Regions from separate parts of the Thioalkalivibrio sp. ALJ12 genome, predicted to be linked through region 1. Evidence: predicted binding sites of a transcription regulator. Region 1 holds the regulator's gene; the other holds the start of a gene.

The links. Region 1 encodes LexA, which represses DNA repair genes until DNA is damaged. Its sites were predicted from a motif close to TACTGTNNATATNNACAGTA; they were not measured.
Region 2: the regulator LexA is predicted to act here: its motif matches at 1,487-1,506, upstream of F467_RS0108645 (error-prone DNA polymerase).

The regions. Positions count from the first base shown of each region.
Region 1 covers NZ_KB899540.1:177,346-181,769, reverse strand. Annotated here, with positions in the region: gene F467_RS0111075 (DNA polymerase Y family protein) at 1-670, opposite strand, end outside; gene imuA (translesion DNA synthesis-associated protein ImuA) at 840-1,463, opposite strand; gene lexA (transcriptional repressor LexA) at 1,468-2,085, opposite strand; gene F467_RS0111060 (hypothetical protein) at 2,180-2,530, opposite strand; gene F467_RS0111055 (hypothetical protein) at 2,819-3,145, opposite strand; gene F467_RS0111050 (transporter substrate-binding domain-containing protein) at 3,172-4,290, opposite strand; gene F467_RS0111045 (methyltransferase domain-containing protein) at 4,354-4,424, shown strand, end outside.
Region 2 covers NZ_KB899539.1:267,576-271,999, reverse strand. Annotated here, with positions in the region: gene F467_RS0108655 (hypothetical protein) at 1-318, opposite strand, end outside; gene F467_RS0108650 (bifunctional 2-polyprenyl-6-hydroxyphenol methylase/3-demethylubiquinol 3-O-methyltransferase UbiG) at 783-1,394, opposite strand; gene F467_RS0108645 (error-prone DNA polymerase) at 1,508-4,424, shown strand, end outside.

The DNA of each region.
Region 1 (4,424 bases):
GCCCCAGCAGCCGATCCAGCAGTGCCAGCAACTCCGGGCCGTGACGGCGCGCGAGTTCGGGGCGCGCCAACCGCAGCAGGTCGCCGAGCCGGCGCAGGCCGATGGCCCGCAGGCCCTCCCGAGTCGCGGCGGACAGTGGCAGGGCCTCCAGCGGGACGGGTGACAGGGTGCGGCGCAGGGCCTCGGCGTCCTCGGGGATCGCGGGGTTGCGCAGAGTGGCGAGCAGGCGCGCGGCGGCCGGGCTGCGCGCCACGCCGATGCGCGGGTGGAAGCCCAGCCCCTTCAGGGTCTCCCGTACCCGTTCCCGCAGGGCGGCGAGCCCGCCGAACAGGCGCCGGCTGCGGCCGACCTCCAGCAGGATGCGCCGGGTCTCCGGCTCCGGGTGCACGTGATCGGAGAACTGCAGCAGTACGCCGGCCAGCATGCTGACCTGCGCGGTCTGGGCCTGCGGGTCGTGCTCGACGAGCTCCGGGGTGTCGAGGATGGCGAGGGCATCGGCCAGCGCCATGCCCGGTCGGGCCCCGGCGCGCCGCGCTGCGCGGTTGGTGGCATGCACGCGCGGCGCAGCGCCGGCCTCGACCACCAGCAGGGGGCGCTCGGTCAGCCGTGAACGGTCCGCCTCGGCGCGCGCCAGGGTCTCCAGCGCCAGATGCGGCAGCTCGACCGCCATCCACTGTTCGTTTGCCGAGCGCGGTTCGACCCGTGGGGCAGGGCCGGACTCCGCTGGATGCTCCGAGGGTGCAATCGAGGGCGGAATCAGTGCTGCCTGGTGCCATGCGCGGGCCGGGCGCGAGGCACGCGGGTGCGGGACGGCTTGTGGTCGCTCCGGATGGCCCATCTCAGGGCACCGGGATGTGCAGGGCCTGGCCGGAACGGGCCCAGTCGCCGATGCCCTTCAGGCAGTTCAGTTCGAGGCCGTCGGTGGCGGGCTGCCAGCGCAGGCGCTGATGGGCCGGGGAGGGCTGCTCCGCGGCGCGCGGCGGGCGGTACAGGATGGCGCAGGCCTGGCTTTCGGCCGCGGCCAGGCGCAGCCGACGCAACAACGCGGTTTCCACCGGGCCGCCCAGCCAGGCCAGCAGGACCCCGAAGGCCGGGTCGCGCAGGCATTGTTCGCCGGCCCAGAGGGTGTCGCGGTTGTGTTCGGTGCGGATCAGCAGCAACCGTTCCGGCGGGATGCCAAGCGGCTGCCAGCCCGGCAGCCAGGGCGTGGCGGGCGGCGCCAGCAGTGCGATCCAGTACCCCTCGCGACCGCAGGCCTCGAGCATGGGGACCAGCAGACGGGTCTCGCCACAGCCAAAGGGGGAGCCCAGGAGTTCGATCAGCTGGCCGCGCGGCCAGCCGCCCCCGAGGGCCCGGTCCAGCGCCGGGTGACCACTCGGCCAGACCGGGGCATTCGCGGCAGGGGCGGCGCTGCGCCCGCGCCACAGCGCCGGATGATCGAGCAGGGCATCAATGCCGGGCACGGGCTTAGCCCTGCGCTTCAAGATCGCGCAGTACGCCGACCCCGATACCCTCGATCGCCAGCTCCTGGCGCTCCAGGTCGATCTCGATCGGGGCGAAGTCGGGGTTCTCCGGCAGCAGGCGCACGCGGGCACCGTCCTGCTCGAAGCGCTTGACCGTCACCTCGTCCTCGATGCGGGCCACGACGATCTGGCCGGGGCGGGCCTCCGGGGTCTGGCGGACGGCCAGCAGGTCGCCATCGAGGATGCCGGCGTCGCGCATGCTTTCTCCATGCACGCGCAGCAGGTAGTCCGGGCGGGCCCGGAACAGGCTGTCGTCGATCCGGTAGTGGCGTTCGATATGCTCGGTGGCGAGGATCGGCGAGCCGGCGGCCACGCGCCCGACCAGAGGTAGTTCGGCCGGTCGGGCCGCATGCGTACCGGCCAGGCGGATACCGCGCGCGGCCCCGCCCACCAGTTCGATCGCGCCCTTTTTCTCCAGGGCCTTCAGGTGGCATTCGGCCGCATAGGGCGAGCGGAAACCAAATGCACGGGCGATCTCGCTGCGCGTTGGGGCCGTGCCCTGGGTGGCGACGGTCTCGCTGATGTAGTCGAGGATGGCCTGCTGGCGCGCGGTCAGGGACACGGCGGGTGCTCCACGGATAACTGTTCATAAATACAGTATTCCGTGGCGAAGTCCGAGGCAAGTAGCGGCAAGCGCCTTCGTGATCGGTGTTTCCCTAAGGCGAGCCCTGCTCCAGTGTCTTGCGCAGGTGCTCGATCTGCTCCGGCTTGATGCCGGCGATGTCCTTGATCGGCAGGGTGAACGCGAAGCCGTTGCCGACCTCGCTCAAAGCGAGTTCTTCGTCCAGGCGTTTCAGCAGCCGTTCGGCGAGGCTGGCCTCCAGGACCATTAGCAGCACGTTGCGGGCCGCGGAGTCCTTCAGATCCATGATCGGTGTGCGGCGCAGCTGGGCAATGCCCTGGCCCTCCAGCAGCGTCAGGCCGGCGGCGCCCTCGCGGCGCACGGTCTCGATGGCACGGTCGGCCCGGTTGCGCGGGACCACGGCGGCGAGCAGTACGAATTGCATGGCGTTCCTCGCGCAGAAGATTAGGAAACACTGATCAATGTACACGCTCGCGCTCGAGTCGCTTTTGCGTGCGAACAAGGCGCGGTGACTGCCGTGCAGTCATTCTGCACAAGGGAGCCGCAACGCGGTGCGCGCGCAAAAGCGGCCGAGCCCCTTGGGGTTGGTACCCCAGGTTCCCCGATCCTGCGTTGCGGCCCTTGCCGGTAGAACCACTACCGGCTGCGCACCGCGCCTTGTCTCGGAAAACCTGGGGTACCAACGCGAGCGTGTACATTGATCAGTGTTTCCTTAGGGTTGGGCGGGGGTACCCGCGAACTGCATGCCCGCCAGGGCCTGGGCATCCAGTGTGAAGGCCAGGCCGTTGTACGGCTGCAGCAGGTCCAGTTCCAGGTTCAGGCGGCGGGCGATGCGCTCGGCGCGTTCCTCGTCCAGCTCCCAGATGCAGATCGACTCCCGGCCCTGGTAGGTCACGCCGAGAAAGGTCATGTGGTCCGGAAAGCCGAGCCCCGCGCCGTGCATCACCGTGCCGTCCGCGCCGCCTTCCTCGGCCGCGATCGCCAGCGCCAGGTCCTCGCGATCCTGATCGACGATGGCCACCAGAAATGTTTCAGCCATGATGTCTTTACTCCCCGCCCGGCTGGTCAGTTGCCGAGATAGCGGCGCAGCACGCGCTGCCAGTCGTCGGATTCCAGAATCTCCAGTATGGCAACGTTCATCGGGGCGCGCAGGGGCGAGCCCTGGGGCAGGGCGAGGGCGTAGTCCTGGCGCAGGAACTCCACCGGCAGGACCTCCAGTTCGCCGGCGAAGTGTTCGCGCGTCTGGTAGCGCAGCAGCGGGGCGTCGTAGACCATCGCATCGGCGCGCCCCTCGGCCACCGCCGTGAGGGCGGATGTCAGGTCCTGGTGGTCGCGGTAGGCAAAGCCCTGATCGTTCAGCCAGGCGGCAGCACTGGAGCCGCCGATGGTGGCGATACGCTGACCCTCCAGGTCGGAGACATTCTGGATGCCGGTATCCAGCGAGCTGACCGTCAGCGTGGTCGCGATCGCGGCAGTAAATGTAGACACGAGGATCAGCGCGGCGAACATCCAGACCAGCGCGATCATGCGTCCTGGCAGGGTGCGCGGGGCCTTGTCGCCATAGCCGACCGTGGTCATGGTGACTGCGGCCCACCAGAACGCGGAGCCGAGCCCCTGGGCGGCGTTGCCACCGAACTCGTCGGCGTTGCGCCGACGCTCGAACAGCCACAGCAGCGCGCCCACCAGCAGGAGCAGTCCGGCCAGGGCCAGTACCACCATCAGAAAGGGAACGGAGATGAAGGCCCGCAGCGCCCCGGCCACCGGGTTGCCCTGCTGAGGCACGGCGATGGACAGCCCGGTAGTGTAATAGGGGTGAGTGAAATCGACCCGCTCGGCGCGGTCCGAGGTGGCGGTCAGGGCGGCGACCGAGACATCGATACGCCCGTCCCCCAGCCCGTCGATCAGCCCCTCGAGACTGGTCTCGCGGTACTCGTAGTCCAGCTCCAGGCGCTCCGCGACCCGCTCCCACAGTTCGATCGCGATGCCGGTGGGGTGGCCCTCGGCATCGTCCGGCGGGATCACGAAGGGAGGTACGAAGCGGGTGCCGACCCGCAGTGTTTCCGTCTCACCGAGATCGGAGCCTGCCGTGGCCCCGGGGGGCTGGGCCGCGGCAGGGGCAGCCAGCAGCCCCGCGAGCACAGTCAGAACGATCAGGTACAACAGAGCGCGACCGCTACGGGGCATGGGCATATCCTCAAGGTGATTCGCCGTACCATACCGGGAATGCCCACAGGGAAACACCAACGGATGTACGACCCCTTTGCCTGCCCGGAACGCGCGCCAACGGCCATGGGTACGCCGCGCCCGGCGCTGGATGT
Region 2 (4,424 bases), on a different contig from region 1:
CGTGTCCGGTTTCTGTGCCAGCGTGGGTTTGAAGAGAACCGTGCCCATCTGGTAGGCATATGCTTCGTCGATGATGTCTGCGGCGAGCGCCTTGGCGGCTTCATGCCCGCTTTCAGCATAGGTGGTACTGATATCGACAAGCGCCTCGCACCAAGCGTCCTGAGCCGCCAGAACGTCTTGCTTCAGAATCGATTGATCGACCACCACGACATCTTCCGCAGCCGCCGAGCCGGAGATCAACGAGATCGTTGCGACTAGTGCGAAGCCAAAAGAGTGCTTCATTGTTACCTCCTCTTTACGCGAGATCATCTCTGTCATGCACTGTCCTGGCGGGCGTCACGCGGTTGGTCGCTCGGCCGGGCGATATCCCGAGCAGCGAGCGCCCGTGAGACCCTTGCACAAAAGCATTCGCGAACGGCGCCTGCTCTACACTCCGCTCGAACCCGGGCCAGCACCCCCACGACTGAAAGCCCACGCAGTTCCTTGCGGTCCGACCGCGCGAGACATGGACATCGAGCCTGCGAAATAACAGCCAATGGGTCAAGCAGCGACGAGGACGGGCACAGATGTACTTTTTTGAAGGTGAAGCAACATAAAGGACACCCGCCTTCTTCCCGAGAAGCGAGAAAGAGGACACCCATATTGTTCACCCGCCGCCACAGCCGCTTTCTCTCGTAGGAGCCCAGCCCTCTGGGCGATGGGGCGCTGGACATGCCCGATCGGCGAGAGGGCTCGCCTCCTACAGTGGTAGGTCCCAGCCTCGGCGGCGAACCGGCGTGCTTTCAGGCGGAGCTGGCGGGTCGGGCGATGGCAAGGACGGAGGCGCGCGTCCCGTGGCGTCCGAGTGTGGTGAACTCGTCGATCACAAACCCGGCCCCCGCCACCTGTTCCCGAAACGCTTCTTCGTAGGTCACGCGACCGAAATCGATGGTGGTGATGCGCTTGAGCAGGGGCTTGAAGCGCTCCATCCAGCGGGAGGGGCGGGTCTGGAAGGTCTGGGTGAAGAAGACCTTCCCCTCCGGCTTCAGCAGGCTGCGGCAGTGGCGCAGAGCGCCCTCGGGGTCCGGCAGGAGCATGAAGCTGGCGGAGAAGTAGATCGCGTCGTACGGGCCACCTGTGTGGTCGTAGATGGATTCGAGTCGGGCCTCGGCTCTATCGGCCAGGGGCGAGTCGCGCAGGGCTCGCCGGGCGTGCTGGATGTAGTCGGCATCGATATCGATCCCCGTGATGACGAGCCCCTTCTCGCGTGCCGTGGCGGCATTGGCGAGCAGCGCACCGGCGGTGCCAATGCCCACGTCCAGCAGAGCCGTCCCGTCCGGCAGCCGCCGCATGACCTCGGCATACCACTGCGAGGTAAGACGCAGGATCAGCAGGTTGTAGAGGGCGCTGCGCATAGGGGATTCGTCACTGGGATGGGCCGGTAGCGGGCCTACCATACCGGAGCCGGCGCACCGGCTCGAAGCCAGGGTTTCTTGCCAGCCCGTAATACTGTTTATATAAACAGTATATGGATGCCACTACCCCCGAACCACCGGAGTACGCCGAGCTGACGGCCGTCAGCAACTTCTCGTTCCTGCGCGGGGCCTCGCACCCGGAGGAGCTGGTGGAGCGGGCCCGAGCGCTGGGCTATCGCGCGCTGGCGCTGACCGATATCGCCTCGCTGGCCGGCGTGGTCCGCGCGCACGCGGCGGCGAAGGACTGCGGGTTGCACCTGATCCTGGGGGCGACCTTCCAGCTGGCACACGGCCCCGCCCTGACCCTGCTGGTGCGCAATGCGGCGGGCTATGCCGCGCTGTGCCGGCTGATCACCCATGCACGCGGGGCGGCGGACAAGGGGCACTACCACCTGACACAGGCGGACCTCGACGCCCTGCCCGCCGAGGCGCGTGCCGGCTGGCACGTCCTGCTGCGTATCGAGCCCGAGATCGCGGAGCCGACGCTCGCCGAAGCGGCCCGCTGGCTGGCCGGGTGGGCCGCGCCGGGGCAGGCCCATCTGGCGGTCAGCCAGCTGCGCACGCCGGAGGATGCCGCGCTGGCAACCCGCACACAGCAGCTCGCCGACACGGTGGGACTCCCGATCGTCGCTTGCGGCGATGTGCACATGCATTCTCGCGGCCGGCGTGCCCTGCAGGACGTGCTGACCGCGCTGCGCCTGCGCACCACAGTTGCCGAGGCGGCCCCGTCGCGCTTCCCCAACGGCGAGCGCTGCCTGCGCCCGCGCGACGACCTGGCCGCGCTGTATCCCGCCGCCTGGCTCGCGGCCAGTGTGCGGATCGCGCGGGACTGCGACTTCTCGCTGGACGCGGTCACCTACCGCTACCCGACCGATCCCCTGCCCCGGGACACGAGCCCGGCCGCCTACCTGCGCAAGGAGACCCTGAAGGGCGCGCGAGGACGTTGGCCCGACGGCATCCCGCCGAAGGTAACGGAGCAGATCGAGCGCGAGCTCGGAATCATCGCGCAGCTCGGCTACGAGCCCTACTTCCTGACGGTCTACGACATCGTGCGCTTTGCCCGCGGTCGCGGGATCCTGTGCCAGGGGCGGGGCTCGGCGGCGAACTCCGCGGTCTGTTATGCCCTCGGCATCACGGCGGTGGACCCCTCGCGCTCCAGCATGCTGTTCGAGCGCTTCATCTCCGCCGAGCGTGGCGAGCCGCCGGATATCGATGTCGACTTCGAGCACGAGCGCCGCGAGGAGGTGATCCAGTACATCTACCGGCGCTACGGCCGCGAGCGCGCGGCGCTGGCCTGCACGGTGATCCGCTACCGCCGGCGCAGCGCCCTGCGCGACGTCGGCCGCGCCCTGGGCATCTCGCGCGCGCGGCTGGATGCGCTGACCGCCAACCTCGCCTGGTGGGACGACGGCATCCCTGCCGAGCGCCTGCGCGAGGTCGGGCTGGATCCGGATGGTGCCCTGGCCCGACAGTGGCAGGCGCTGACCGCCGAGCTGCTGGGCTTCCCCCGCCACCTGTCGCAGCACACCGGCGGCTTCGTGATCGCCGAGGGCCGGCTGGACGAGCTGGTGCCGATCGAGAACGCGGCGATGCCGGAGCGCTCGGTGATCCAGTGGGACAAGGACGACCTCGACGCGGTGGGGCTGTTGAAGATCGACGTGCTGGCGCTGGGGATGCTCTCCTGCGTGCGCCGCGCGCTGGAGCTGATGGCGCGCCACCGGGGCCGCGACTGGGGTCTGGCCGACATCCCCGCCGAGGATCCGGCGGTCTACCACATGCTGCAGAAGGCCGACACCCTGGGCGTGTTCCAGATCGAGTCGCGCGCGCAGATGAGCATGCTGCCGCGACTGAAGCCCGCGAACTTCTACGACCTGGTGATCGAGATCGCCATCGTGCGCCCCGGCCCGATCCAGGGCGAGATGGTGCACCCATATCTGAAGCGCCGTGCCCACCCGGAGCGGGTGCGTTATCCGAATCCCGAGATCCGGCGGGTGCTGGGGCGCACCCTGGGGGTGCCGATCTTCCAGGAGCAGGTGATCGAGCTGGCGATGGTCGCGGCCGGCTTCTCCGCCGGCGAGGCGGACGGGCTGCGCCGCGCGATCGGGGCCTGGCGCCGTACCGGCCAGCTCGCGCGCTACCGCGAGCGCCTGATGGACGGGATGCGGCAACGCGGCTATCCGGAGAAGTTCGCCGAGCAGCTGTACAAGCAGATCCTTGGCTTTGGCGAGTACGGCTTCCCCGAGTCGCACTCGGCCAGCTTTGCGCTGATCACCTATGTCTCGTCCTGGCTCAAGTGCCATGAACCGGCGATCTTTGCCTGCGCGCTGCTGAACAGCCAGCCGATGGGCTTCTACGCCCCTGCACAGATCGTCGCCGACGCGCGCCGCCACGGCGTGGAGGTGCGCCCGGTGGATGTGCGCTGCAGTGACTGGGACTGCACGGTGGAGCCGGTGGCCGGGAGCGACGCGCTGGCCCTGCGCCTGGGCCTGAACCGGGTCGGCGGGCTCGCGCGGGCCGTGGCCGAGCGCGTCGTCGCCGCGCGCACCGAGCGCCCGTTCGCGGACGTGCCGGATCTGGTCGCCCGCGCCGCCCTGACCCGTGCCCAGGCCAACCGCCTGGCCCGCGCCGACGCCCTGAAGGGACTGGCCGGCAACCGCCACCAGGCGCGCTGGGCGACCGAGGCGGTGGAGGAACCCCTGCCCCTGTTCGCCGAGGCCCCGACCGACACAGTGCGCGAGGCCGACGTGACCCCGCTGCTGCCGCGCCCGGATGCGGTGGATGACCTGGTACAGGACTACGCCACCCAGGGCCTGAGCCTGGGTCCGCACCCACTGGCGCTGATGCGCCCGTTCCTGGAGCGCAGGCGGCTGCCCACCGCCGCCCGGCTGCTGGAGTGCCCCGGGCATCCCGGTGCCCGCTATGCCGGGCTCGTGATCACCCGCCAGCGGCCGGGCTCGGCCAACGGCACAG